Regions from separate parts of the Paenibacillus sp. FSL H7-0918 genome, predicted to be linked through region 2. Evidence: predicted binding sites of a transcription regulator. Region 2 holds the regulator's gene; the other holds the start of a gene.
The links. Region 2 encodes LexA, which represses DNA repair genes until DNA is damaged. Its sites were predicted from a motif close to CGAACATATGTTCG; they were not measured.
Positions count from the first base shown of each region.

Region 1: the regulator LexA is predicted to act here: its motif matches at 2,796-2,809, upstream of MHI15_RS06115 (ImmA/IrrE family metallo-endopeptidase).

Region 1 covers NZ_JBBOWJ010000001.1:1,341,107-1,356,071, forward strand. The annotation lists gene MHI15_RS06090 (glycosyl hydrolase) at 1-1,009, opposite strand, end outside; gene MHI15_RS06095 (cytidine deaminase) at 1,184-1,600, opposite strand; gene MHI15_RS06100 (NucA/NucB deoxyribonuclease domain-containing protein) at 1,701-2,138, shown strand; gene MHI15_RS06105 (hypothetical protein) at 2,220-2,369, opposite strand; gene MHI15_RS06110 (YjfB family protein) at 2,519-2,695, shown strand; gene MHI15_RS06115 (ImmA/IrrE family metallo-endopeptidase) at 2,859-3,410, shown strand; gene MHI15_RS06120 (hypothetical protein) at 3,477-3,638, shown strand; gene MHI15_RS06125 (DUF3139 domain-containing protein) at 4,003-4,338, shown strand; partial or broken gene MHI15_RS06130 (phosphomethylpyrimidine synthase ThiC) at 4,454-4,573, shown strand; gene MHI15_RS06135 (RNA polymerase sigma factor) at 4,903-5,397, shown strand; gene MHI15_RS06140 (hypothetical protein) at 5,394-6,383, shown strand; gene MHI15_RS06145 (hypothetical protein) at 7,113-7,616, opposite strand; gene MHI15_RS06150 (hypothetical protein) at 8,026-8,391, shown strand; gene MHI15_RS06155 (sialidase family protein) at 8,506-9,642, shown strand; tRNA gene MHI15_RS06160 (tRNA-Met) at 10,079-10,144, opposite strand; gene MHI15_RS06165 (MBL fold metallo-hydrolase) at 10,339-11,391, shown strand; gene MHI15_RS06170 (DUF3006 domain-containing protein) at 11,392-11,607, shown strand; gene MHI15_RS06175 (hypothetical protein) at 11,811-12,848, opposite strand; gene MHI15_RS06180 (thermonuclease family protein) at 13,632-14,762, shown strand; gene MHI15_RS06185 (hypothetical protein) at 14,824-14,965, opposite strand, start outside.
Region 2 covers NZ_JBBOWJ010000003.1:24,928-39,892, reverse strand. The annotation lists gene MHI15_RS20060 (deoxyribonuclease IV) at 1-704, opposite strand, end outside; gene MHI15_RS20055 (Fpg/Nei family DNA glycosylase) at 694-1,509, opposite strand; gene MHI15_RS20050 (TIGR01457 family HAD-type hydrolase) at 1,555-2,343, opposite strand; gene rnz (ribonuclease Z) at 2,637-3,575, opposite strand; gene metH (methionine synthase) at 3,719-7,096, opposite strand; gene MHI15_RS20035 (FixH family protein) at 7,276-7,701, opposite strand; gene MHI15_RS20030 (HAD family hydrolase) at 7,964-8,749, opposite strand; gene MHI15_RS20025 (hypothetical protein) at 8,784-9,305, opposite strand; gene MHI15_RS20020 (DUF896 domain-containing protein) at 9,355-9,564, opposite strand; gene MHI15_RS20015 (LysM peptidoglycan-binding domain-containing protein) at 9,674-10,087, opposite strand; gene lexA (transcriptional repressor LexA) at 10,339-10,965, shown strand; gene MHI15_RS20005 (L,D-transpeptidase) at 11,144-11,482, shown strand; gene MHI15_RS20000 (hypothetical protein) at 11,633-12,013, shown strand; gene MHI15_RS19995 (hypothetical protein) at 12,236-12,814, shown strand; gene MHI15_RS19990 (MBL fold metallo-hydrolase) at 12,920-13,702, opposite strand; gene MHI15_RS19985 (cupin domain-containing protein) at 13,703-14,194, opposite strand; gene MHI15_RS19980 (DUF5316 domain-containing protein) at 14,227-14,430, opposite strand; gene MHI15_RS19975 (hypothetical protein) at 14,857-14,965, opposite strand, start outside.

The sequences.
Region 1 (14,965 bases), on a different contig from region 2:
CAGCATACTCCTCTCGTGTGAATACCATTTTATCGTTCATAAAAGCTTTTATCACAGCATCGGTATTCTTCTCATAGAGGAGTTTCCCCCAGGTCAGCTGATAAGACCATTTGGGCTGTGTTTTGGACAACAGTTCAGCAGACGGAAGCTCTCCATTCTCACCAATCGCAATCAGCTTGCCACGACCCAGATCCCATAAATTATCATAATGACTAATCTTGAAATCCGCGTCATAAATGTCGAGCGCCAGCACATCTACCTTATCACTGCCCGGATAGTATTCTGCCGGCTCATCACACCACTGATTTTTTGCATTTGGACTCCAAACCCACAATAAATTATGCAGCTTATGATAATTGGTAAAACGATCGAACATAAGGTTCCACAATGCAGCGTAATTGCTCTTTTGCCCCCACCAAAACCATCCACCATTCATTTCATGATACGGCCGCCAAAGTACAGGAACCCCTGCGTCATTAAGCTTTTTCAGCGACAGGGCCATCTTATCCAGATCAGCTAACAGAGCATTATACTGGGTGGTACCTGGGGTTATATATTTATCAAAATCAGCATTGCTTAGGCTCGTATTTACATTCCCCCAAGTTGGCGCTGTCCCCGGTAATGCAGCGTGATAACACATCGTTACGATCCCGCCGGCCCTAGACCAGCGTATCGCACTGCTGACGACCCAATTCCGTTGATTGTCAATTAGAGCCTGTGACTGATTATTGATTGCGCCCAGCTCGTAGCCATGCAGCGCAGCATATTGCCCGCTGCTATTTTTAAGCTTCTCCATGAGCTCGTCTGCACTTTCCAAATAATCATGTTGGCCGCTTATCACACCCTTTCCCTGCAAGTAATAGAGGGTATTCAGCAATAGCTGAGCCGAGGACGACAGCCCCGAATCCGCCGGAGCCATTTGTAATCTGCGAAAAGCCATCTGCCACTGCACATCGCCCACGAACCTTGATGCTGAATCAACCATCTGACGAATAATCCGCTGCTCCATCTATTCTCACCATCCTTTTAAATCTTTTTAAGTTATAGTATGGGGACAATAATGACATGAACTCAGCGAATGGACATGAAGTTGTAAAATAAGTTGGGACGATATAAGGAACTGCTGAATAAATTCACGGCTCAACAAAAAAAGGAGCTCCGCGGCTCCTCATTACTTTTTTTCTTATCTCGTGTACCTTAAAGGCAATAGTTCAGTGATTTCATATTTAGCTAATCGGTCATCCTCCGATACAATTATCTTGCAGTCTATTCCGTAATCCGCAATTAACTCTCGGCACATGCCGCAGGGAGAAACTACTTTAATCTCTTTTCCCTCGCTGTCTGGATCAGAATGCCTTACCGCAACAATCGTATCAAATTCCTTATAACCTTCGGATATCGCTTTGCCAATCACCATCGCTTCTGCACAGACTGTAATCCTCCCCATGCTGGCTTCCACATGTACCGCTGTAAAAATCTCTCCTGTTTTAGTACGAAGCGCTGCACCCACATGGTGCCGTCCCCATTCATAACGCCTGGTAATTATATCTTCGGCAGCCGCAATAAGCGTCTGATCCTCAATGGTAATTATGTACTCCATATCCAGTTCCGTCCTCCTTTATTTTACCTAATTATATTAAATCGCACTGAATTATGATATAAGATATACTATTTTAAGTGCCAAAAAAGGAGGAGCAGAATTGAAAGTAAAAAAATGGATCTCCAGTCTCATCATTGTTGCATTACTTGCTTTGGCTAGTTACTGGTTTGAACAAAACGGAGAGCCTACAGACCCCTCGTCTCCATCCGATTCGAGTGTTGTTCAGCTAACCTTCCCATCAGACCGCTATCCTGAGACCGCCAAACATATTCAGGATGCCATTGCGAAAGGTGAATCCGCCACATGTACGATTAACCGAGAGCAGGCTGAAGAGAACCGTAAAGAGTCCTTAAAAGGGATTCCCACTAAAAAGGGGTATGACCGGGATGAATGGCCAATGGCTATGTGTAAGGAAGGCGGCGTTGGTGCCGACATTGAATACATAACGCCAAGCGATAACCGCGGGGCAGGAAGCTGGGTTGGCAATCAGCTGGAGGATTATGCAGACGGAACCCGGGTAGAATTTATGTTTAAATAACGGTCTGTCTGACCAGCCCCAGGCAACAGAATAGCCCCACCTGGCATTCGCCAGATGGGGCTACACTGCACATCAGCTAACTTAGAATAAGCAAGCTTTAGTGATGATAACCAGCAAGATGAAAAGTACCAGAATTGCTCCTGTTGAAGTCCAAGGACTACACACCGGACCTACTGATGCTGGACTTACTACCGGACCTACGTTACAACCACAACCATGTTCCATTCCCATTTTCAATTCCTCCTAATGATTAATGACTACAGCACAAGATATGTAAAAAGGAGATAAGCCGTTTGGGCGAATTGGCAAACAAATGCCAATCACCTAATGAATTGAAGGTGGACAGTCGATAAACAGGATATACACAAAGGAGGTGCAATATGGATATAGCTGCATTATCAATGGCAATGAGCCAAGCATCCTTAGCTCAAAATGTTGGGATACAGGTCATGAATATTGCCAAGAATCAGGCTGAAACCCAGAGCCAAACCATGGTGGAAATGCTGGGCAAAAGCGTTGCTCCTAATTTGGGAAAAACACTTGATATTAGTGTGTAATTGCTTTATGCTAAGGATACATGAGAACGAATGTTCCTGTGTATCCTTAGCATTTTTTTACTCTACATAGCCCTTCGGGCTTTTCTTTTGCGCATTTATGCGAACATACGATCCCATTAGTGATTTATTAGTGATTTTAAACGAGGTGAATAAGTTGGAGAACATGAAATCATATTATCAAATGACTGTGCTTGAGAAATGGACGGAGGATTTATACAAGCGATTAAATCTTCATCAGCCCTCACAAATTTCAATATCGTATATTGCAGAGCGGCTTAATATCTGGGTTCATTATTTGGATGTGAGAAGCAAGAGCATTGAAGCGTCTGCAGGGATGTACAGCCTGTTTATCGACAACCGCCTTCCAGCCAATCTTCAACGGCTAGAGTTTCTTCATGAACTGTGTCACCTCCTTCGCCATGGCAGTGATAATCAGACCTTGATGCCAGAGCATTTCACGCGGGCACAGGAGGATGAATCCGAGCGTTTTATCTTGTATGCGGCGATGCCTTACTCCATGATCTCCCGCATGACATTGCCTGAGCAACGGGAGGATGCCATCTCCTATCTCGCAGCAGAATTTCAAGTTCCTGCCGAGCTGGCCTTACAGCGGATTGATCAGATCCAAAGACGTGTGTTCCAAGGGCAATTATTGGCCGTGATGGGAAGAAACGAAGAACGACTGACACATATTCGCAACGGATCACGGAGATAATAAGCTTAGTTGCAATAGTGCTCTGCATATTCATTTATGGTGGAATTTCTCGTGAGGGGGAACGACATGGAAGCCATTAAAGTAATTGAATTATTACTGACTCATCCGGATTATAATGTAGATGCAGTACACCCCGAAATCCCGGATTTCGTGGGCATTGAGACGATTGAGGTGGATCACGAAACGGGGACCTTCTCCATTTTATTACAAGAACCCAAAGAGGACTAAAAGAGAATCATTATTCTTCATAAGTTAAAAGGCAGCAAATATAGTATGTCCCGGCAATTCTTCTTTCGCTTACGCCTGGATTACTATCAGTATTTGCTGCCTTTTTGTATAATCTGTTATGCAAATACAAACTGTATCACACCAATAAGAATTAGAATAACGAATACACCTACAAAACCCCATATTAAAAACTAAAAGATTTTCACCCCCGGCAGCCTCGGACTTGCCTGGTCCTCCAGCATCTTAATTTGCTGCTCCAGCTCCAGTATTTTCTCTTCCTCCTGCGTCATATATCTATGAATGACATACCAGTCTCAGTATATTATCTTATACTATATACAAATTATTTATATGGAGGGAATTAATGAAGAAAAAAACAAAACTAATCTTCATCGTTCTAATCCTTTTAATCTATGGAATAACATCCTTAGCCTTCCACTACTTCCAAAATCATATGAACAGAGAAGTCATTCATTATCTAGTAGAGACGAGAAATTATAAGAAAGAAGATTTTGATAAAGTATACACCCAGATTGCCAAAGCTCCCCTCGTAAGTACCACGGTGATTTTTGCAGACGAACCCTACGCAAGATACTTTTATCGAAAAGAAAATGGAAGGATCTTTCAATACAGCAGGGCTCCTGTTAAAGGTAATAATCCGAGCTATACATATAAACATATCGAGGAAAATCTCCCGTGAAGGAGTTGCCCTATTAAAAAGACGCGTTTGTTCAGCAGTCAGCATCATGGCTGCTTGGGCAAACGCGTTTTTTTGATCTTCCCTGCTCTAAATAGGTAAACATCGTTTGCGTAAACAGGTGATGGTAGAGGGTCCAGGACATGTGCCGATGCACTTGATTAAAGAGAATATGGATAAGCAACTTGAAACTTGTAACGAAGCCCCTTTTTATACATTAGGTCCACTGACTACAGATAACATTGGCGTGGTTCTTAGCAGCTATCGGACACAGTTGATCTTATGCGCGGTATAACCCTCCATTTCAAAGTGTGGCGGACCCCATAGCCTTTATTGGCATGAAAAACACCATATAAGACCTCCTTTTTAAGGAATAGCGTCACTGGAGTCCGCGAACCTGATCAAAAGCCTATAAATATGCAAATAACGACTTCTGAGTCCGTAAGCCTCTGGAGATAATTTATGAATAGGCATTCTTTACGCTCAAACACAAAGGAATTTTCTCAGGAACAAAATGTGACCTAATGCCGTCCTAAATGGTGTTATAGGTAAAGGGGGCACAGTATCATGCAGCGATCCATGACCCGGCCGGGAAATCATGTGATGAAGAGTTACGAAATCTACGCAGATATGCTGTTCCGGATCGCTTTGGTCCATCTAGGCAGCCGGCAAGATGCCGAAGAAGCCACTCAGGATACCTTCATCAAGCTAATAGAAAAAGCGCCGGAGTTCAAAGATGCCGAACATCAGAAGGCATGGCTGATCCGGGTAATCACCAACCATTGTAAAACACTACTGGGCAGAGGCTGGCGCAAGCGTGAGGTTAAGCTGGAGAGCGCTGAGCCAATTGCGGCAGACAGCCCCGAGGATTGGGCTCTGCTGCAGTTAGTTATGGCGATGCCCATGAAGTATAAAACCGTAATCCATCTTTATTATTACGAGGACTATCCCATCCAGGAGATCAGCAAGATTCTGCAGATTAGTCAGTCTGCCGTGAAGATGAGACTTCAGCGGGGACGGCAACTGTTAAAACTGGAGCTGGAAGGAGCGGAACCACAGTGAAGGAAGATCAGTTTCGAACATCATATAAGAAAGCGGTGGATTCGATGAAACCAGGTGAAGAGATGAAAAGAGAACTTTTCGATAAAATAGAGCAGCGGCAGGAGCGGAAGCGTCCGCGCAAAACCGTTTATATCGCGGCAAGTGTCGTGCTCGCCGCAGGAATCGGTCTGGCTGGGCCTAGTATATGGCAGCAGTTGAACAGTCAGACCTCCCCGGGGCAGGTTGCCCAGGTAACTCCGGGTGCAAGCAATGCTGGCAATTCAGGCACAGCTACATCCGGCAGCATTGTCATTCCCAAGCTGAAACTGCCAGATAAGGAGTCTGGCGTGAAGGCAGATATGATCGCCTTGGTCGTGTATAAAAATAATATTTATACACAGTCAGCGACTCGCATTGACGCTGCCGATGCTGCTGCTCTGCGCGGTGATAAGTTGGGACGCACTACAGGCGGCATCAACGAATGGAGCGGTAACGACGAATATATTGAGTTAGCCTCGAACATCGGCGAAACGGATCTCTATTCCGTGAAGGGCTATGACTCCAGCTTTCTGATTATGTCCTATTCGGAAATCAACGGCGAGGTATTCGCCGAACTGTATGAGCACACCAACGGCATCACCATAAACAGCGGCGCCGACCTGTTCGGCAAGCTGAATCTTGAAGGCCGAGTTACTTCTGCACAATGGGAAAGCTTCAACAGCTGGAACAACGGCCTCCAGCAGCAGGCGCCACTTGCCAATGGCGAGGCGCTTGATGGCTTCCTGACAGCCCTCCAAGCTGCTAAACCGCTGGCAGCAGAGCCGCTGATCGAGCAAGGCATCTACGACAGCGAAGACCGCAAGATCATCTATTTACAGCTGGAAGACAACGCCCGAGTAGAGCTGACGCTGTTCGGTCAAGGACTTGTACGCTACGGTCAAGCACCGGCATTCTTCGAGGTCGAATCCGGGGCATTCCAGCAGCTGTGGAACAGCATGAAACTTTAGGGATGCTGGTGGAAACCCAGGGAAAGCGGTTGGGACTGCGATCGGGACTGCGATCGGGACTGCGATCGGGACTGCGATCGGGACTGCGATCGGGACGGCGACTGGGACTGCGATCGGAAGTAATTGAGTACCTCGTTTCGGTCGCCCTGCTCTCCATTGGACAATTTAGCTGGCTGCTAACAAAAACGGCACTGCTTCAAAACCATTTCATGGTTTGGAGCAGTGCCGTTTTGTGCTTTACTGTATGGTTTACGAGCCCGCATACTAGATATTATGGTTGTAGAGGTGAGACTACTGATTGTTCCTTTAAAAGCTGCTTCTCATTGTAATTTCTGCAACTAAATCTGTGAGGAGCACGGCACTAACGAGCTAACGAATTAACGAACTAACCTCCTCCACCTCGAGCTATCGGACCCAGATGTCGCTATTTGCTGATTTTCAGCCTTAAGAGCATGGTTTCGGACTCCATGGACGCTAATGCCTAGAAAGAGGCTCAAATGCGGTACTTTTTATGCCAATAGCGACTATGGAGTCCGTTAGAATTGCAAATGTGGAAAAAAACCGCTTTAAGGGTCAGCAGTGTCCGACAGGAGAAGCATCTTTCACGTAATTGTTATCGAATCAAATTTCAAAGGAACACAGGGTCTCTCTCCACTTCCGATTGCTACAAAAAAGAAACGCCCACCATGGACGCTCCTTTTTCTTATTCGTCTACAAAATTCTAGCTAGTTACGCATTTACACTTTCTGTTTTACGATCCTGTCTTGCGTGTAATGTTTTCATCGCAAATCTTGCGATCGGCTGCGCAACCAACAGTTCAATCCAAAATGCTATTCCAAAGTTTCTCGGCCAGATGTGAAGGAAGTTTTTAAGTGGATCCAGGCTTATTTGTTTCGTCCCAACCCATGTGCCGATAATTGATAGTAAAATAGATAACACTGTGACATTCAATAAAGTATTCAACAGAATCCTTGCATTAAATCCATCGGTTTGTCCCATGAATTTCGGCATCACTTTTCCAACAATCGGTCCTGCAACTAATCTTACGGATAAAACTACGATCATCCACATAAACGGAATAACCTTTAGTGTATCTATATACACTTCCTTACTGAAGCCGCGTTCCAACCCCACAATAATAGGGGCAATAGTGTTAACTGAAATGATTGAAATAATGAGTAAAAATAGTATACCTTCTTTTCCGTTTCTGGGCAGTCTTGTGTCTCCATGCATGTTTGTCATCTCCGTGAATAATATTTCAGATGGCAGACGTATCATGAGACATATATTTTTGGCCCAATAAAAAAGACCAATATCTCTACACACTGATATTATAATTATAACATTTATTTAAAATGAATGTCAGACCTTCTATTTAAAATTCTAAAATTCTCCTGCGGATAGCGAATAGTTACCTGCATGCGCCTTACGAAGATCAGCAGTGGCAGAGAAGTCGTAAAAATCGTCAATTGCTGTTCAACTTATAATCAAGTTGCTTCAGATCATGCTGAAATTTTATATGTGTTTCCCCACCTAATAAGACCTCTCAGTATTCATTTCCGCGATTTTTCTGATTCCCTTGTCCAAACACAATGAATCTCAATTCATATATATATAGCAAACTAATAAAGAGGTGAAGCTCATGGCAACAACAACAGGCATCATTACGAACACAGGGACTACCCCAGCATCCAACGTGCTCATTAATATCGATAATGACAACCTTAGTTTTTCATCTAACGTAGTCTATCACGTTTACGTATGGAATACCTTGGTTAGTAAAGGTTTAGTCTACTCCAACTCATTAAATGTTAATGCTAACACCAGCCAGTTTCTCGGTTTTAATATCGCAGGCAATTCAGCTTATGAAGTCCAATTTCTCGTAACTGGAAACGCACCGGCAGACACGATTATCACGGTGTTCGGAACGGATTCGTCAGGAAACGTCATTCCCCATCAAAGAGTGCTGCAATCCGAACTTACTTTCATAGCTCAGCTGAACCCATAAGTACCAAAAACTCTCTGACGAAAGGAGCTTAGCATGGCTAATATTCAAATTTCGCCGAGCGCAAGCGTTCAGTTTGAGCCCACCATCGCGGTAAATTGGCTTAATCCTTCAGTTATGGTTGCCGTAGCTGTAGATCTTCGATTAGGCCCTCCTAATATAGGTTTATACAAATCTATTGACGCAGGTGCCACTTGGACAACAACGTTATTGCCGTTACCGACAGGATTTGCAGGCATCGAAGCACCACATATTGATTATATTTTCCCGACCACTTTCGTAGTATTAGCCCACGCCTTCGATTCAGACGGTCTCAGCGGGTCGATCGTCTCCTATACATCTGCCGACAATGCCTCTTCATTCGGACCGCCAGTCATCGTGAATCAAGGGTTTGGGCAGTTTGTAAATGATGATCAGGTAGTCGTTGTCACCGACAAAGCTGGATCAAGTCCCTTTTTTGGAAATGTATATACTGGTTATACGCATGATTACAACACACAATTCATACCGGGAAATACGATATTCTTCAATCGTTCCCTAGATAACGGTAGTACCTATTCCAGTCCCTCCCTGCTGTCTTCGGTCGAAGAATTCGAAGAATTCCCCGGTATAGCAATTACATTAAATGGGATTGTTATCGTGGGATGGATCAATCAGCCTCCCGGTAATACTGATCTTAAAATTCGCACATCCTCAGACGGTGGGGTCATTTTTACTCCTGAAACCATGGTCGCCAGCGTTGTAGTCCCACCAGATCCATTGCCGGGATATACATTTAGATGTCTGACATACCCTTCCCTCGCAGCAGATATTTCTAATGCACCGACGACGCGAGGTAATGTCTATGCTGTATGGCAAGATTTTCGAGAAGGTTATTCCGATATTTTTCTTGCCACTTCCACCAATTTTGGTGTGGATTGGGGGGCACCAATATCCATTACAGGTAGTCCGGTGGGCTCCCAAAACTTTTTCCCAGCCATCACCGTATCCCCTGCGGATGGTGCAATATTCGTTACCTATTACACTAATCGAGTCAACCCCCTCAACCTTGATGTTTATCTAGCAACATCTAGAGATGGCGGTATGACGTATACAAACACCCGGATAACAACAACTTCCTTTGACGTCACCGGCATCCCCCTAATTGGGGACTACATCGGTAATGCCATCGTCCCCCAAACAGGCCGTCTAGTGAGCGTATGGACAGACACGCGGACCGGTACTGAGAACATCTGGTTTGGGGATAATCAATAAGCTATTAATCAACTTCTGATGATAAATTAAAAGGCTGTTAAGTTAGTATATCTACTTGCAATAAAGGATGCCGAGCGAACATGCGGCATCCTTTATTGCTTCTTATCAAAATAGCATTAACCTGTTCAAAGAAATCATCAATTTCAGCGTATTGGACATGCTTTTAATTCAATCAAAATCTACGGCGTATGGTGCTTGCTACTTAATAGTCTATATGTCTTGACTGTCCCCCTTTCCTCTACAAGAGTGCAGTTCCACAGAATACATACTTTTTACCGTTTTCCAGATGATCTGTGATAAAACCAGAGGATCTAACAACGCCGTGACCAAAATGTGATCATTTTCTATTTTGTCGCTTTTCCAACTCATCCACTTCTACTTACAAGGGAACCTACAGACAGCAAAAAACCCTTACAAAGTAAGGGTTTTTGATAAGTGGGCCCTGAGGGACTCGAACCCCCGACCAATCGGTTATGAGCCGACCGCTCTAACCAACTGAGCTTGGGGAAAGGTTAAAATAAGCTTAACTGTGTTTCTTTTTCTTCTATTATAGGGGTTTTTCTATTCATGAATTTAACTCTATATCAGATACTTCGTTTACAAATTCGTTAGCAAGTTTTCGTAATGTTCTCTAGAAAAAATTACCTATAACTGATAGAATACTCCCAGAATCATACATTGGGGGTTTATTTTTTTATGAAAAGAATTATTGTGCCAATCTTCATGTCACTTGTTTTATTGTTGATGCCTGTACTTGCTGAGGCGCATCCAGGACGCACCGATGCAAATGGCGGTCATTATTGCCGCACCAATTGCGCAAAGTGGGGACTAAAAAACGGAGAATACCATTACCACAATGGTGGAAGTTCAAATTCAAAACCGGCTGCCACTGCTAAACCAGCTGTTAAGCCTACCGCGAAACCAACAGCAAAGCCTACAGCTACACCAGCTCCAACTTTGCTTTTACCAAAGAAACAAAACGTTGGCACTCTTCAGGTGTACTTTTTTGATGTTGGACAAGGTGACTCTACTCTAATTCGAACTCCGAACAATCAATATGTCCTCATTGACGGAGGTAATAACGATCAGGGTAAGAATGTAGTAAAGTACCTGAATGCTCTTGGTGTAAAAACACTTGATGCCCTGGTTGCTACTCATCCTGACGCGGATCACATTGGTGGATTAGATGATGTTCTAAAAGCATTGGACGTTAAATCTGTCTACGCTCCAAAAGTATCACATACCACTGAAACATACAAAGATTTTTTGACTGCTGTGAAGAATGAAAGACGTACCATCAAAGCTGTGACTAAAGGAGTTACTATTCCTTTAACTGGTGTTGAGGCGAAGTTCCTGGCACCTACCAGAGAATATGGAGATAACCTTAACGACTGGAGTGCCGTCTTAAAGGTTACATATAAAAACAAGTCCTTCCTCTTTACCGGCGATGCCGAGAAGGCTTCTGAGAACGATATGTTAGCCGATGGCATGAATTTAAAAGCTGACGTATTAAAAGTCGGGCATCATGGCTCCAGTAGTTCGACCAGTAAAGCATTCATCGACGCTGTTAAACCACAGTACGCAGTAATAAGCGTCGGTAAAAACAATTACGGGCATCCAGATTCCGGGATTCTTACAAGGTTAAAAAATGCGAATACTTCAGTGTTACGAACTGACCAAAAAGGTACAATTACTGCAATAAGTGATGGAAATAAAATCACTTTTACATCGACTAAGGGGGCTAAGTAAATGCATAAAGGAATCATTGACCGCTTTGAAGGTGAGTATGCCGTTGTAGAATTTGAAGGGCAAACTGAGGATATCTTAAAATCAATTTTACCTAAAGAGGCAAAGTCTGGAGATACCCTTATTTTTAAAGATAATGAAATTCTGATCGATAAGAATGACTCGAAAAAGAGAAAAGAAGACATTCAGCAGCTAATGGACGATTTGTTCGAAGATTAAAAATGAACCCCGGTGAATATCCGGGGTTTTATTATGTACTAACTCTTATCCATCCTCTTTCCAAATTCAAATCCGAGAATATCCTTGATCATTAATGCTACCAATGTACATTTAAGAGAAGCGGTAGTATCATAGATCGGCATATATCTTGAATACTTTTAATTTAGTATCCAAACAATCGCATTTCCATAATATGAAGCTTATCAAGCTGTCAGCTCATCAAATACTTTAATCAAAATAAATCTTGTAATTCTTTCAATCAATATCAAAAGTGAATATAACTTAATTTCAATCGATATATCTTCTCCACGGTGCAAGTAATTTGATCGTAGATTATAAATTCTGTTCAATAATTCTTCTATTTCCTCTTTACTAATAGCACTTCTATCTATTCCTCGATCTTCCCAAATTTCATAAAAGTTCTCATTCAAAAATTGAAGCACAAAATCTACAAATTTCATCTTTACCTTATATCTCTCTAAAACAAATCCCTTCAAAAAATCACGATTTTCAGATTGACCAACATCCGTTTCGATAATATTTATAATTTTGGTAAAGAAATAATCATCTGAATCTAGATTTCGAGATGTTATATTACTTTTTTTAGAATACTTATGTGTTAAAGTTTCTATGGATGTAACAAACAACATAAAACTTAGTGTTTCATTTATATTATACTGCTCTAATGCATTGTAGTATAGATTTAGTGATTTCAAAAAATCCTTGTTCTTATTTGTACCCTTCTTCAATAAAACCCCAAGCCTTTTCAAGCTGTCTTCACTGTTAGAAAGCTCACCAGATTGACTAAAATCCAACCTATCCAACATATTACAAACTGGATGTCTAGCATTTTTCAGTGGGATAAAATAATTAATATTTGGTAGACTGAAATGATCATTTATTCTCGTAACACCATGATCAAAGAAAATTTTCCCATAATGCAAAGACAAAAAGTTTCTAAATACTTTCAGAGCTCGTACTCCATCCATGTCTGCAATCTCAAGTGGAGTTTTATGATACGGGCCAAGAGATTTATTATCCACCCCTAAAGGATTAATGCTATCGACTTCAACAGTAAGACTTAAAACAAACATACTTCTAAAAACACTTGTATATTGAAATTCTTCATATCTAGGCATATGATTTGGGGGAGAAATTGGTCTCAATGCGAAACTTTCCGATTCAAGTCTGCCATTTATCATAAAAGGTGTGGAAAGCAGCATCTCATTATATGTCTTCAAGGATTCGTCTCCTTTGTGTCAAAATAATTCAATCACTCAATGTTAGCATAATATGGATTCGATATGCTTCATGATCAGTAAAAATTAAATCAGTCCCCTCTTCTATACGGTCTATATCTTGGATCGTAATCTTAAGAGGATCAATCACTGTATTCTTTGAATACACTTCTGCCTTTTTGGCAGAAAAATATAGACTACAACTGCTGAAATGATAATTATCAATATCATGAGGACGACGGTTTTAACAATGTATCCCCCCCTAGAATATAAGAAAGAGACTTGGCGGTTACTGATCCGCGAGGTCTCTTCTTGATACTTCCGGATTACACTGCCGATGCTTCCAAACTGTGTATTCTAAATATAATCCATTTCCCACAACATGTATGTAACGATAAAGGAAAATTTTTCTGATCGCAAAAATACCCAGCTGATATTGGCAAGGTACAATACTTCATATTATCTTTTTACATAGCCCATAAAAACAGGTCATAACCAGTTTGAAATATGATCTATTTTTTCTACTCGTGGAGTAGAAACAGGTACAAACTGATGAAAATAGATTATGTAATTTCCCCGAGATTTTATCAGGTGATTTTCTTTTGTTATAGTTTGTATAATCGTATTTCTTATATATAAATGAACCCACCCCGTCAATCTCAGAATCTCAAGCTTCCGCTGTGCCAATCATGAATATTCTGATAAAGTTCCCGTTTGAATTTAATAGTCATAATCTCCCATTTCTGCTAAGCTAACTTCATCTATTTATAGAAAAGGGGTTCCTTGATGCTCAGATCAAAAAAGTTTCTGATTTCTCTTAGTATTATCGCTTTAATAGAAATTCTTATTTTTACGGGCATATCTTTTCGGGATGCTATAGCTATTAACTTTTTCTTGATATCCTTTGTTGCAATACCGATTTGGATTATAGGTCTGATTAAGCCTTCACTAATTATTCGCTGGGGAGATCCAACTAAAAAGACACGCAAAGCGGTTACCACATATTCATTAATCACTATTGCGATATCTCTTATATTGTTTGTAGTAACTATTCCTAAAGTTACAACTGTCGAGCAAGGAAACTCCGTAGCAAAAGAAAAAATTGTGGAAAATGTTAACAAGACTGAAAGTACTGAAAAAGTGTCAACGTCGGTTGATACAAAGCAAAATATCGAACCAGCAAGTTTAATGTCATCTGCGGAAACAATTGAAGTTCAGGTAATCTCCGTCACTGATGGGGATACCTTTACGGTCAAATTACAAGACGGCACATCTGAGAAAGTGCGGCTCATACTTATTGATACACCGGAGACTAAACATCCTTCTAAGCCGGTTCAACCTTTTGGCCTTGAAGCGAGTGCTTATACAGCAGAAATCCTTACAGGAAAAACTGTAAAACTCGAATATGACGTATCTGAGCGGGATAAATATGGACGCATTTTAGCATATGCATACGTTGGTGATAAGATGGTAAATGAAATGTTGCTTGAAAAGGGGCTTGCGAGGGTTGCTGTTTATCAGCCTGATGTCAAATATGTTGATCAATTTAGGGAGATCCAAAAGAAAGCACAGTCGGCTAAGTTAGGGATTTGGAGCATAGAAGATTACGCAACTGATAAAGGGTATGATGATACTGTAGTTGCGAAAGTAAGTACTCAACCAACTGCTACTGTCAAACCCTCACCAAAACCAGTGGCTACTTTGAAACCTGTTGAAACGAAAAAACCTGCAGCACAAACAAAGAAGCCAACTGCTGCTCCTACTAAAAAGCCAACAGCAACACCCCAACCAGTCCAAGATGTTTATTACAAAAACTGTTCCGCCGTTAGGGCAGCCGGCGCAGATCCAATCTATGCAGGTGACCCTGGCTACTCAAGAAAGCTCGATCGAGACGGAGACGGTATAGGTTGTGAATAAAATTAAACCCCAGGAAGTGCTCCTGTGGTTTAGCTATGTCATTACAATTATGTATACCTTCCTAGTAATCTGTCCAGTAATCTATATGGCCACCGTCAATGCCCCATGAAACATATGCTGGTCGATCCTCTTTTCGCTCCCATCCCTCAACGACAACTGCACTCTCAGGTGGTTTCCCAAATTCCCACAGAATGTAGTTGTCC
Region 2 (14,965 bases):
CCTATTCCAGCATGCCGGTCCCGTCTCGAATCAAAGGGAAACTTAGAATCATTTAGATGAACAGCTACAAGATGCGGCCAAAATCCAAGCTGGTTTCCTCGTTCAAGCAAGTCTTCCGTATGCTCAGGATTCCAAATTCCCGCTGCAAAAGCATGACAGGTATCCAGACAAAATCCAATCTTCTCGGGAAACTGGCTAAGCTCACGAACCTTCACCAATTCTTCAAGTGTAATCCCTTCGGTACCATGGTTGCCCGCTTGATTCTCGATTAACAGCTTGGCGTTACCTTCCCAGGACTCCAGCGTCTCATTCATACATTGTATAATATTTTGATAGCCTTGTAACGGCTCCATTCCAGCAAAATGTCCAAAATGAACAACAATGCCTAAGGAACCGCAGGCTTCAGCAATTTCCAGATCATTAAGTAGGGAGTCTACATACACCTTTCGCGGGGTAGCGTCATCCCTATTCGCAGCCATATTGATTGCATAAGGGGTGTGGGCGATAGAGGTGATCCCTTTTTCTTGGCAAAAGAGTGCACAATCCCTTGTATCTCGAATATCAACCGTCTTTAACTTCAGACTGCGCGGATTTTTCGGAAAATATTGAAAACTTGTTGCACCGCTCTCCCAAGCAAATCGGGCAGCTCTCCCATATCCACCACGAATGCTGACATGAGCCCCTATTTTGGGTTTAGGCTTCATGCTGACAGTCTGGGCAATAAAATACTTTGCGTCCAGACAGCTCTGTTTTGATAATCGTTCCCCCATCGCGTAGGCAAGGCTCACCCTCACGGTCATAGACTTTACATTGGTCATTATAAGAACCCGTAACCGTATCACCGGTCATAAAAGGCATTTCCATGTATCCGCCAATCTCTGTCGCATCAGTTAATACTTTTTGAATGCTTTGATACAGGCGGGAAATGGCTTCAGGTGATAAATTTTGTACTAAAACTGAAGGCAGAAGCCCTGCGTCAAAAGCAATCTCATCCGCATAACAATTTCCAATACCCGCCATTACATGCTGATTCACTAACAGACTTTTTAACGCACCACGCCGCCCTTTTAATATTCCTGCAAAACGTTCCGGCGTCATCCGTCGATCCAGCAGCTCAGGTCCAAGCTTACCCATCGTTGCTTCGCTTTCCTTCACGGATACTAAATGTAAGAACCCTAACCGCAGGCCCATAAAATAAAGGATCTGATCACCAAATGCGATTTCTACTTGCGTATTACGATCCGGCCGCTCTTCTTCTGAACCATAAAAAAGCAATCCACCCAGCATTAAATGTAATAGTAATCTTCGTCCATCATGGAGATGAAACAAAATGTACTTGGCGCGCCGCTCTACAAAAACAACACGCGCACCGATCAAGGCATTAATGAAAGCTTCTGTTTCCATGTTAATTGTTTTTTCTCTGTTCACAATTACATTAGTTATCGGAACATTTATAATACGCTGGCTAAGCAGCTGTCTATAATTCTCCATTTCCGGCAATTCTGGCATACTCATCGTCCCCTCTAAGTTGGTGAAGTAATAAGACCCTAGCTATTATACACCGAGAAACATTTTAAGTTCAGCTAAATCGGCACATATTTCATCGGGAGTGATCCCTGTGATGCTTTTATAGTGCTCCAGGTTCTCTGTAGTGGTTAAACCGGTAAGAACAAGGATTGTACGACAGCCCGCATTAACACCGGCAGCGATATCCGTACGCATATTATCCCCAACAACAGCAGCATGTTCAGGTTGAATGTTCAGAAGATCTGTCGCATATTTGATCAGGTGGGATTCAGGTTTACCGATCACTACTGGCTTCACTCCACTTGCAGCCTCAATTGCTGCACCAATCGTACCCGCACCCGGCATAACCCCATCATCTGATGGTAACATTAAATCTGGATTGGTGAGCACAAACTTTGCCCCGCTCAAAATCCAACGCGAAGCTTGAGCTAACGAAGCATAATTAAAAGAACGATCGATACCTTGCACCACATAATCAGGGGATTCTGTGACGATTTGGAGCCCTGCCTCAATGCAAGCCATACGCAGTCCCTCTTCTCCAAGTATCGCCACTGTAGCCCCAGGTGATTCCTCAGCTATGTAACGTGCGGCTGCCATAGAAGAGGTACATACCTCCTCAGCTTTCGCCTCAATTCCCATTCCACTTAAGTGGGCAGCAACGTTAGCTGCCGTACGCGATGAGTTATTAGTAACAAATAAAAAAGGGATATCCGCTTCACGAAGAGCTTTTATCAGCAGATCAGCACCGGGAATCATTTTATGCCCATGGTACAATGTACCATCTAGATCAATCAATAATCCTTCAATTTGTTCCATCACTAACCCCTCAGTTTCCACAATAAATTTAATTAATATAATAAATAAATAATAGTATTAACAAACTCGTAGCCTTTGCCCTGCTTGGATTTTTAGAAAAACTCAATCCCTTTAGGTGGAAGATATCACCTACTGATTTTCGGCAATATGTCCAGCCATTCGTTCGTCTTTTACTCCGTGATTACTTTAAATCTAACACACTTCGTCGAATGAAATCGAACAACCGTCCCATCCAGCATTTTTTAGCATAGCACTGTCATTTCCTGCGCTTTCCCGGAAAATAATCATTCCCCCTATTGCCCATTTAGTCTGCGAGGTACCGGATATGCATTAAATTCCTCAGCTAATAATGTCTCTGGGAATAGGAGTCCAGCTTCCTCAAGCAAAGGAATTAACTCTTCATGCGAGCTGTAACGAGAACTGAAATGAGTCAGCAACAGCTGTCCTGCTTTGGCTTCTTTTGCTAACTCTGCAGCCTGACGGGCTGTACTATGATGATATTGATACGCCATGTCAGCCAGATCATGGGCGAAGGTTGCTTCATGAACGATAAGGTCTGCATTAAGAGAGAGTTCTAAGGCTCCCGAACAAGGTCTTGTATCTCCAAGGATAGTAACAATACGTCCTCGTTTGGGTTCCCTGACAACATCAGCAGCACAGATTCGTACACCTTCATCCGTAACAACATCTTCACCTTTTTTTAATTTCCCATAAATCGGTCCCGGTTTTAAACCATAACTCTTAAGCAATTCCGTATTGAGGCTTCCGGGACTATCCTTTTCCGTTACCCGGTAGCCATAGCTGTCAATCCGGTGCTCAAGTAATGCAGCCTCAACTTTAAAGCTATCATCCTCGAATATAATTCCTCCTGTATGCTCTACAATCTCAATCTTATAAGGAATTCGGGATTGGCTCACAGCTAAGGAGATCTCTAAGTAAGCTTTTAATCCAGGGGGTCCGTACACCGTTAACGGCGCTGTCCCTCCCTGATAACCACGACTTGATAATAGACCTGGAAGACCAAATAGGTGATCACCATGCAAGTGGGTAATGAATAGTTTTTCCAGCTTTCCTAGCCGAATCGGTGAACGAAGAACCTGATGTTGTGTACCTTCCCCACAATCGAACATCCAAATACTGCGACGTTCTTCCAGCAGTCTTAATGTAACGGACGTTACATTGCGTTGTAGCGTTGGCACACCTGCATTAGTACCTAAAAAATATAGATCCATTCTTTTTCCTCCCTTCTGCTTATTGGCTCAACCATCTCTTTTCAATTCTAAACGACCTTCTTCCAGCAAAAAACCCCCCAGTTACGGGAGGTTCCGCTGAAAGGGATACAATCCCCTACAGACCTGGTATATAAATGAAAGAATTACAGCTTCTCTACATTAAAATACTGCGCTTCTGGATGGGCAAATACCATAGCCGAAACGGAAGCTTCGGGCTCCATCATAAAGCCTTCTGTAAGGTGAACACCGATATCCTCCGGAGATAACAACTTAAACAGTGGACCTTGATCTTCTAAATCCGGGCATGCAGGATAACCAAATGAAACACGGATTCCTTGGTATCTTGCCCCATGTCTTTGCTTCATCGTCATATCCGCCGGATCCGGGAAACCCCAAGTATCGCGCATCATATGATGGACGCGTTCCGCCAGTCCTTCTGCCACTTCAAGTGCAACCGACTGCAAGGCGTGTGAACGCAGATAATCTCCGCTTTCTTTCAGCTGAGTAGACAATTCACGTACACCGTGACCTGCTGTTACAACTAGGAATCCAACATAGTCCATAATACCACTGTCAACAGGTTTCAAAAAGTCCGCCAAGCACAGATGAGGCTCTACCCCTTGTCTCGGGAAAGTAAAGGTATGCAGGATCTCGGACGTATTCTGTGGATTATACACTATAATATCATTCCCTTGCGATTGTGCAGGGAAGAATTGATACATAGCATGTGGAGTAATGGTACCCTCTAGCATCGCTTGATGGAGAATATCGTCTACGGTACCCTTCAGTTCAACAGTCCGCTGATCTCCAGCAGCTAATTGGGCTTCTACAGAACCCCGTAACCCCAAATGATGACCCAGCAGCATTTGCATATTCACATAGGGGATAATATGCCCCAATGGATAGTTACGCAGTACGTGGCGTTCTAAATCCGGTGGAACAAATACAGGTGCATCTGGAGATATTTTGGAACGCACTGCTCTGGTTAGTTTCGGCAGTTCTTGCTTAGGCGCCACCGCAACCGCTGCTTCTGCCTCCACACGAATTTCCTCGGCAATCTTCTCCCGTTCTTCAGGGTTCATAAGCCGATTGGCAATATCCAGCCCGTCCATAGCGTCCTTAGCATACAATACTAGACCGTCATATTCTGGACGAATACGGGTCTTCGTAAATTTACGGGTCAAAGCTGCGCCGCCGACCATAATCGGAACATCGATCCCTGCTGTACGTAAATCCTGAGCGGTGAGGACCATCTGCTGAGCAGATTTCACAAGCAGCCCGGACAATCCTATCGCATCAGCTTTTTCTCGACGGAAGGCTTCGATAATGGTCTCTGGTGGTACTTTTATACCCAAATTAATGATCTGATAACCATTATTAGAGAGGATGATCTCCACTAGATTCTTACCAATATCATGCACGTCCCCTTTTACGGTTGCCAGCATAATTTTCCCTTTAACCGCTGTCTCATCCTTCTGCATAAACTGCTCTAGATGATTGACAGATGCCTTCATCACTTCAGCGCTTTGCAGCACCTCAGCAACGATCAATTCATTATTATTAAATAACCGGCCGACTTCCGACATCCCTGCCATCAGCGGTCCATTGATGATCTCCAGCGGACCAGATTTAGTCAATGCTTCATTAAGGTCAGGAATGAGTCCTTCCTTCGTACCTTCAACCACATAGGAAGCTAAACGTTCTTCAAGTGACAGGTTGGAAATCTTCTCTTTTTTCTCTACTTTTTTACCACGGAAAGCAGCTACAAAAGCAGAAAGCGTCTCATCATTCGTATTATAAATCAGTTCCTCAGCAAGATGACGTTCTTCAGCAGGAATGGAAGCATACCGCTCCACTTTTTCTGTATTTACGATCGCATAATCTAATCCAGCTTTTGTACATTCATAAAGGAATACGGAGTTCAACACTTCACGACCCGCTTCCGGCAATCCAAAGGAGACGTTGCTAATGCCCAAGATCGTATGAACGCCTGGAAGTGCTTCCTTGATCAAACGAATGCCGTCAATCGTTTCTTTTGCTGAACCGATATATTGTTCATCTCCGGTTCCTACAGGGAACACCAACGTGTCAAAAATAAGATCTTCTCCTGCTAAACCGTACTTATTCACTAGCAAGTCATAGGAGCGTTTAGCCACTTCCAGTTTATCTGTCGCCTTAATGGCTTGTCCCGTCTCATCGATGGTACCCACAACAATAGCTGCACCATATTTATGAATGATCGGCGTCACCAGCTCGAATTTCTCTTCACCATCTTCAAGGTTAATGGAGTTAATTATCGCCTTACCTTGACAGTACTGCAAAGCCAAATCGATAACCTTAGGATCGGTAGTATCGATCATCAGGGGTACTTTAACCTTTTTCACAACCAGTTCTAAGAAAAGCTTAATATCTTCAATCTCATCACGGTCAGGGTCTTGTACACACACGTCAATAACCTGTGCCCCACTCTTCACCTGAGCACGGGCAATTTCTGAGGCTTCCTCATATTTACCTTCGACGATAAGACGTTTAAATTTACGAGAGCCAAGTACATTCGTACGTTCACCAACCATGTATGGACGGTTGTCGTTCTCAATATAGATAGGCTCGATGCCTGAAAGTGCAGGCGGATGATTACCTGTCAGCGGGCGTGGAGGATATTCAGAAAGTGCTTCCTTCATCGCACGGATATGCTCTGGTGTCGTTCCACAGCACCCCCCCGCAATGTTCAGCCAGCCTTTTTCGGCAAAGGCTGCAATCTTGCGAGCTAAAGAATCTGGAGATTCATGATAATGTCCGTTCTCATCCGGCAATCCTGCGTTTGGATAACAGCTCACGGCTGCGGAGGAGATCTCCGAAAGCGAACGAATGTGATCCCGCATGAACTCAGGACCAGTCGCACAGTTGAGGCCCATAGAGATAGGCTTCAGATGTTCTAATGAGATATAAAATGCTTCAATATTCTGACCCGCCAATGTAGTACCCATTGGTTCAATTGTTCCGGAAATCATAACCGGCAACGTGATGCCAGTCTTTTCAAAAGCATTACGAATACCAATACTTCCAGCTTTAACGTTAAGTGTATCTTGAGAGGTCTCCAGCAGCAAAACATCTACTTTACCGTCGATCAATGCCACTGCTTGTTCCTCATAGCTATCAACTAACTCTTGGAAAGTAACGCCTCCAGTTACTGAGAGCGTTTTTGTTGTTGGACCCATAGCCCCCACGACGTATCGCGGACGGTCAGGTGTGTCATATTTGTCTACTGCTCTGCGAGCCAACTCTGCTGCCGCTAGATTGATCTCACGTGCCCGCTGAGGAATATCATATTCAGCTAGCACAACAGAGGTTGCACCAAATGTGTTAGTCTCAATGAGATCAGCCCCTGCTTCGAGGTACTGCTCATGAATCGTCTGAATGACTTCTGGACGTGTTAATACCAGCATTTCATTACAGCCGTCCAGCTCATCGCCTCCAAAATCTTCTCCAGTAAGAGGCACCTGTTGGATCATCGTGCCCATTGCGCCATCAAGGATCAAAATCCTTTGTTGTAAGCTTTCCTCAAGTGTATATTTAGCCAACTAATAGTCCCCCCAGTAAAACATTAGAGTAAGTTTAGCAGAATAAAGGGATTTCGAAAAGCCTTCCTTTCCACTCTGCTTTATCTGTTATTGCTCAGTAACCTTTGCGAACCTTTGAATCATGGTTTCACAGACAGCTCTTTGCTAGGCATAGAGTGCTGTGTCCGGGCTGTCACATGTGAAGTGACATTATATTGTCCTTCCTTTTCAAGGGTCCCTTCTGCTTGATAGACTCCTTTACCAATTAGCTTTCCCTTAAGCTCTATTTTCTGTCCCTCATCATTTTTATTCACAATTTCGAACAGAACCTCTTTTGCATCATCTACTGCCTCGTTATCTTGGGTCACCACAGCTTCAAAGGTTACCTTTTGATTTACAACAACTTCTTCAGGACTCCATTGTAGTTCGACTTTGATAGGTTCCATAGACATGTTCATATTCATGTTATGTATTTCTGAATGCTTGGTTCCATTTGAAGAACATCCACCTAGTACTAGAAGTGTTGCACCTAATAATACAGCGACTAATTTCTTCGATCTCATCATTTGGAGCCCTCCCAATCATTATCGAATAATAAAAATCTACCAATTCATGTTATACATCTCCATCTATTATACACATTATTATTGGTTTTTCAGTATTTTGCATCAATTCCGCATTAGTCTTGTGACTTAAATCATTTACTTAAAAATCTAATGAAATCCTTATGTTAGTATGTATGTACAGAAAAGCAGCGAGTTTCTTAGGATCTCAGAAACTCGCTGCTTTTATAAAGTCTTTATATTGGAGCTAATAGCTCTGTATATCTTACAAGGATTGAACTAGTGGAAGAAGTTCCTCAAGGTGATTGATTTCATGATCCGGATGAATATCAAGACTAGGTGCTCTACCTTTTCTATTAATCCAGACCGTGGTCAACCCTGCTGCCAGCCCCCCACGGATATCCGTTGTCAGCTTATCGCCGACCATAACCGCTTGCTCAGGCGTTACATCAAGAAGCTCTAAAGCATGCAGGAAAATTTCCTTATCCGGTTTGCCTTTACCAAAGCTTCCGGAAATCACAATATGATCAAAGAAAGGAATTAACTCGGGCACACCATCTAGTTTCTCTTGTTGCAGTGCAGGACAGCCGTTCGTAAGTAGCAGAAGCTTCACTTGACCCCGTAACTGCTCCAGTACATGCATTGTTTCTTCATAGATGTATGGACGTTTTCTGCGCTCTGCTGCGAATTTAGTTGCCAAGGTCTCAGCTAGTGCTTCGTCTTCCACCCCTAACGCTGCAAGTCCGCGACGCCAAGACTCTTTACGATATACCGGTGCAAGCTGCTCCAATTGACGGAATTCTGGCTGTTCACCTGCCGTAAAGTTAGCCCAGAGTGCTTCATATGGATTAATTCCGATCATCTTTGTAAATGGGAACGTCTCATAAGATTCATATAAGCTACTTGCTTCCTTACGAACTGCAACTTCTAGTTCTTGTGGATCGATCGTATCCCCGGCGGCTTCACAAGCAGAACGAAATGCTTCTTCGACGCTCCGATCATCCCACAGCAATGTATCATCAAGGTCAAATAGTACAGCAGAAATTGGCATTACAGGTCTCCCTCTCCCTTTAACTGGTCTAGTTCTATTCGTGAACTACTTCAATGTTGTGAGCTTTAGCAAATGCTTCTAATCGTGTACTCATCGCATTAGTATCATAGCGATTCATAAGTTTTGTGAAAATCCATTTCGTACGTTTCCCTTTATGCTTAATGACTACAGCTCCACGCGAAAGGGTGATTTTCTCAATATCTGCAGCTGGAAGTCCGCGTTCGCGATTGAATTTAATAGTGGACAGTCTTGCTTTTTCCACCTTCAAGTACGGACGACGGAAGAACAATAGCGCTGCCAGCAAATAGTACAGTACTACTCCCAGCCAATTAGCCAGCATGCCATTACCTTTGGCCTGATCAATAGAACCAACTACCCAAAACATAGTGCCAAGTATCACTAACACTACCGGAAATGCAATGTTGCGACCTTTAAAGACTTCGGCATTCTGGGTAGGAGATTTAGAGGCATAAATCGTATCCTTGCCTTGCTTCTTTCTTTGCTTGTTGATTTGCTGTGTGTTGCGTTGAACCATTCTTTCCCAAGAACGGGCCATGTGCGTTCCCCCTAGTCATCCTGAAATATCTATGAAAAGGAACAGCGAGCTAATGTTTAAGCCCCTTGTTACCTTGTTCATGCTCATCGTTATCTACCACTTCAATAGTATTTAATTGTGCTCGGAAGTTATTGCGGATATTCCCCAGGTAAATTTCACGAAGCTTGGCGCGTTCCGCCACTTCCTCTTGATTAAGGCCTACGCTCTTCTGTTTGCGTGCCAATTCGTTAATTCGCGCGACCAACTCATCAATATTCAATACTTTCCCTCCCCCTATAAATTAATTCTAACTCTGCCATGAGAAAAAGAGCTTGTCAAGGTCTACTCCCTGCAAGCTCTACTGGTCATTCTATTATGTTCTCAGAAAATTAATAAATAGGTAAAGTAAGTATGTCTCCAGCGTTAATTTGACTACTCTTAATCCCACTTGAACGTTTAATTCCTTCTATATAAACAACTGTCTTCATATCAGCTGGTTTATTCTTAAGGGCAATACTCCATAGTGTATCTCCACGTTCAACCACAATCCGCTTCTCTTCCTTCATTATAGTCGTCGATCCTGCAAATACATTTCCCACTACTGTTAGGCCAGATAATACTAGCACGAAAATCAATATTAACTTAATAAAGAAATCTTGACGGAACAACGAAATCATCCCTCCAAGCAAACGTTCCGTTATCTCTTTCACCTTAGCGGAATTACGGGCAACGTCATTATGTCCTATAGATTCAACCACTGGGGCCTTATCGTAGATGCTGCGGTATGTACTGTATTTTAGCATAATCATCATCCTCCAAACACTTGTTCTTACTTTCGAATTTATAATAACACGAACATGTGTTTTGTTCAATACTATTTCAGAACAATTGTTCTCTTTTATTCGAGAGACTCAAGCGGTTCATTTTATTATCATTTGTCTACCATTTTTTAACTCTAGCAGATTAATATTTATAATAGTTAGAACTTATGTTTGTGCGAACGGTAGTTCTATGTTATAATTTTCCCAAACATTACTATATGGGGTTGATTCCAATGTCAAAGATTTCAAGTCGCCAGCTGGCGATCCTGGAATTTATACGAAGCGAAGTCCGCAGCAAGGGTTATCCACCTTCCGTCCGGGAAATTGGAGAAGCTGTTGGCCTTGCTTCCAGCTCCACAGTTCACGGTCATTTGGACCGGCTTGAGAAGAAGGGACTTATTCGTCGAGATCCAACGAAGCCACGTGCAATAGAATTACTAGGCCAAGAGGATTCAGAGAATGTTCACCAATTCGCGCAGACCATCTCACGGATTCCTGTCGTAGGTAAAGTTACCGCCGGGGTACCTATCACTGCTACAGAGAATATCGAAGACTACTTCCCACTTCCTACTCACTATGTAGGTGACAACAAAGTATTTATGCTGTCTGTCATGGGTGATAGTATGGTGGACGCAGGCATTATGAATGGTGACTATGTGATTGTTCGCCAACAACAAACAGCGGACAACGGAGATATCGTTGTAGCCATGACCGAAGAAGATGAAGCAACCGTTAAGACCTTTTACAAGGAACGTGATCATATACGGCTTCAGCCGGAGAATCCAGCTTATGAGCCGCTTCGCCTTAATCGCGTAACTATTCTCGGAAGAGTCATCGGATTGTTTCGAGATATCCACTAAGTATGCACTTCTAACATAAAAGGCTGGTCCGCATATGCGGAACAGCCTTTTTTCTACGTTTTTTTGCTTTTCCAACCACTTACGAACATTTGTTCCCAATGGCTAAAATGGCCATTTTCTATGAATAACCCTTTAGGCGTTCTGCTCATATCCTAATTAGAAAGGAGTGTTGCGTATAATGCCCAACTACCGAATTATTGTAGATCTGACCCAACGAATGTTATATCTTCTGGACAATGATATTGTGATTAGAGGTTTCCCTGTCGGCATCGGTAAGATGTTAACCCAATCCCCAGTGGGTGAATTCACTATTATTAACAAACAACCCGACCCAGGGGGTCCCTTCGGTGTGTTTTGGATGGGACTGTCTAAACCACACTACGGAATTCATGGAAACAATGACCCTTCCTCCATTGGGAAAGAGGTGTCCCACGGCTGCATCCGGATGTACAACGAGGATGTGTTAGCACTCGCTGCTATTGTCCCTATAGGCACACGAGTAACGATAAGAAATTAAATTCGAATGGAGGCTCGGCAACCCCCAAATCACATTAAAAAATGGGGGTCATTACATAAGTAAGTATTTTTTCATTAGCATACTAGGAGTTTGGTGATTATATGTCGAATATTGTTAACAGGATTGCAAATTGAAAAGGATGTGTTTAGTTTGAATAATTCAAAAATTAGAACCCTCGTCGATTTTAAAGTCGATGCACTGGGTAAGCTGTCCGGTTTACTTTTAAATGATGAACAAGCTAGTGGAAAAAAAGTGAATTTGCTCACCTCTTTTGGCAGCATTCAGGGAATCGTCTCTCCAACCGTCTCCAACAAAGAGGATGTATTTGATTTAAAATCTTTGATGGATGATGTAATTGTAGACGAATACATATCTTATTTGGGAGCAGAACACCCTGATAAAAATTTCAGCTATAACTTTGTTGTCCTCAATGACGTTACTGTAAGACCTTATGCTAGTTATGGGACTCCGATCGAATACAAACAGCTGATTGTTTATACCGATCATATCACTGCCTTCAATTTTCTATAGGTTTACATAATCACCTTAAAAAGCACTCTTGCAGCAACCCCAAATTTTGCATCATTTGCAGAATCGGAAGGTTTCTCTGGGTGCTTTTTTTGGGTTAATCGTGAAGTCGATCCTATAATTCCACGAATTTCCCTTTTAAAAGATACTAGTGGAGATCATTCAGGCATATCTTTCAATAAGCAACAATTTGAGTCTAATGAGATAACTAGGAGGTGTGATTATATGCTGATTATCTTGATGTACTTATTTGCTATTTTAGGAGTTGTTTTAATTCTAAGTGCCGCCATTATAAAATTGAAAACGCTATCTGCTTCATCTGAAATTTCTATGCTAGTTAATGCGACCTCATCTTTTAACATCAGCTTCACCAAAACATTCATTCCCCCCAATCAATCTCACTTGATCGCACTTAACGAGCCTAATAAAAAATTGGCAATCGGTACCAAAAATCCGAAGAGTAACAAAAAAGCAGTAGCAAAGCTATACTCTTTTGATAATGTAATGGGATCCGAGATTGTGGTTAACGCACTCACCCTTTCAAAAGTCTCCAAAAGACATCAAAACAGCAAAACTACTGCAACAAGTGCAGATATTAACGTCCTTAAGGAAGCTGATGAAGAAGCTAATGTGATTGAAGAGCTTACGCTTAAAATATATATGAACAGCAAAGAAACGCCTGTGTATTGTATCTCCTTCTTGCCGGGTTTATTGCCTATTCGACAATCCGACAACCAGTACAAGGAAGCTTTCTCCCAAGTACAGCAATTGCATGCACTGTTCAGGTCAATCGTCTCTGAATAATTAAGTTGCTTTTTGCGCAATAAGATGTGTGAATTATTTTTCGCAAAAACCTTTGATGTAGACACCATATCGCCATACCCTCATTTGTTTTCGACATAGAAAAATCTAAAGTTGCACACTAAACCCATCAAACTGGTGAATGCCCGTACCATGTGCTACTACCTTTTGCTCACGTAACTCACGAACTGCCTTTTTGACCTCTTGTAAAATAGATGGATCTAAACCCAGTGTATTATGAGAACCGAATACTTGGGTAACTCCTGGAATTTCCGTAATCTTTTCTAAGGATGCCACTAAATCAACCGGACTAGTCGAAGGGTAAAAGGCATAGATTGGCGTAACGTCATACAATAAATCACCTGTAAACAGATATCCGTTGGCATGATCAAAAAGGCTGATATGACCTGGCGAATGACCTGGTGTGTGGTAAATTTCTATTTTGCGCCCGCCTATGTCGAGCACATCCCCTTCTTGTAAAAGAGCTGTTGGTTTCCCTTGAAAAGGTATGTAGGTGTTAGGATCAAAGGTTTCAGGAACAGGAAGGGTGATGTCCCGGCTCATATCTTTTCGAATCTGGGCAAGGGACAAGCCTTTTATTCCGTTAATCAGCCAATCCTCATCCGCTTTATGAACATAGATTGTCTCGAATTGCCCATGACTGCCAATATGATCTGCATGCACATGCGTAGTTATGACAGCGATAGGTAAATCCGTTAACTGGTCCGTTATTCTTTTTATATTATCAATACCTAATCCCGTATCAATTAACGCGGCTTGTTTTTGCCCCAAGAGTAAAAAAGAATGCACCTTTTCCCAATGTCCATATTCACTGATTGCATAGGTGGTCGGATCAATTTCAGTTACTGTAAACCAACGATCTTTAATCAATTACACTCCCCCATTCCATTTTTCCCTTACATGCTCTTCTCCCTTACAATAATCCGCCTGTTCATCTGCTTGATAGATTTCTTGATAGGGCAAAATGTTGATTTTGCCTGAGTCTGGATATTCGCAAACATCTATTCCCTGATTCGTTCGGAGATCCAGATACCTGCATGGTGCATCGGAATGATTATAAAGCTGGTGCGCCCCTTCCGGTCCCATTTCAAAAAATATTACATCCCCTTCAGTAACCTCCGTAAAACCCTCGGGTGTTCTTAACATCGCTTTTCCCGCTAAAATCACAAATATTTCTTCAGCATTTCTATGAAAATGATAAGGAAAAGAATATTTATCAGGATCTAAAGATCTGATATCAAAAACTAAATGCTTGGAGCCCACCATTTCAGCTAACCTTTCACTCGTATGCCAAGCAAACTCTGGGATCGGGGACTGTTTTTGTGTAAAAGAGACCGTATTTTCATTAAAAATCTTCACCATCTGCAACACTCCTCCTTATGTTGTGCGTTCATTTACAACAAATAAAGAATCCCAGCTACAGCTAATGAAATAAGACCACCTAAAGCGGACCAATTCGCTACTTTGTTTTTAGCTTTACGGTCTTGCTTAGATTCCGAATAAAAGTTACCTCTTTGTTGTGTACCTGTCGTGAAGGCTCCAACACATATACCTGAAATTATAAAGAAGCCCAATCCTATGTAAATAAAAATTTGCATGAACTTACTCCTTCCCAGGAAAGAATTAGTAATCTATATATAAGATATTTTAACATTAAATCCCTCTACTACGTGCCATGACTTTCGGACCCAGATGACGCTATTTGCTAATTTTGAGCCTTTGAAGCATGGTTTCGGACTCCAGTGACGTTATTCCTAAGGATGAGGCTCATATTGAGTGTTTTTAATGCTAATAGCGACTATGGAGTCCTTTAGTATCCCAAATGTGGGGTAAAGCTTCGTATAAGGTCTGCTGGATCCTATAGCAGGCTCATACGCGAAATTTGCAACCTCAGCAAACGAAAATTGGCGTTCGAATGAAGTAAGGTACCAAAAAGAAGAAGAAGTGTGCCAACAACCATTTTTTTGATTATGGTTATGGCACACCCCTTCTACTCCGCACAACTCCTTCGGCTCTGATCACACTTAATTCCTTTCAAGTTCAAGTGTTGCCAGTGAAACCATCACCCAAGGTGCAAACTTATTCGACGAATCCCCCTTAGGATTGTGTATCCGAAAAAGAAAAGCTTCCCCC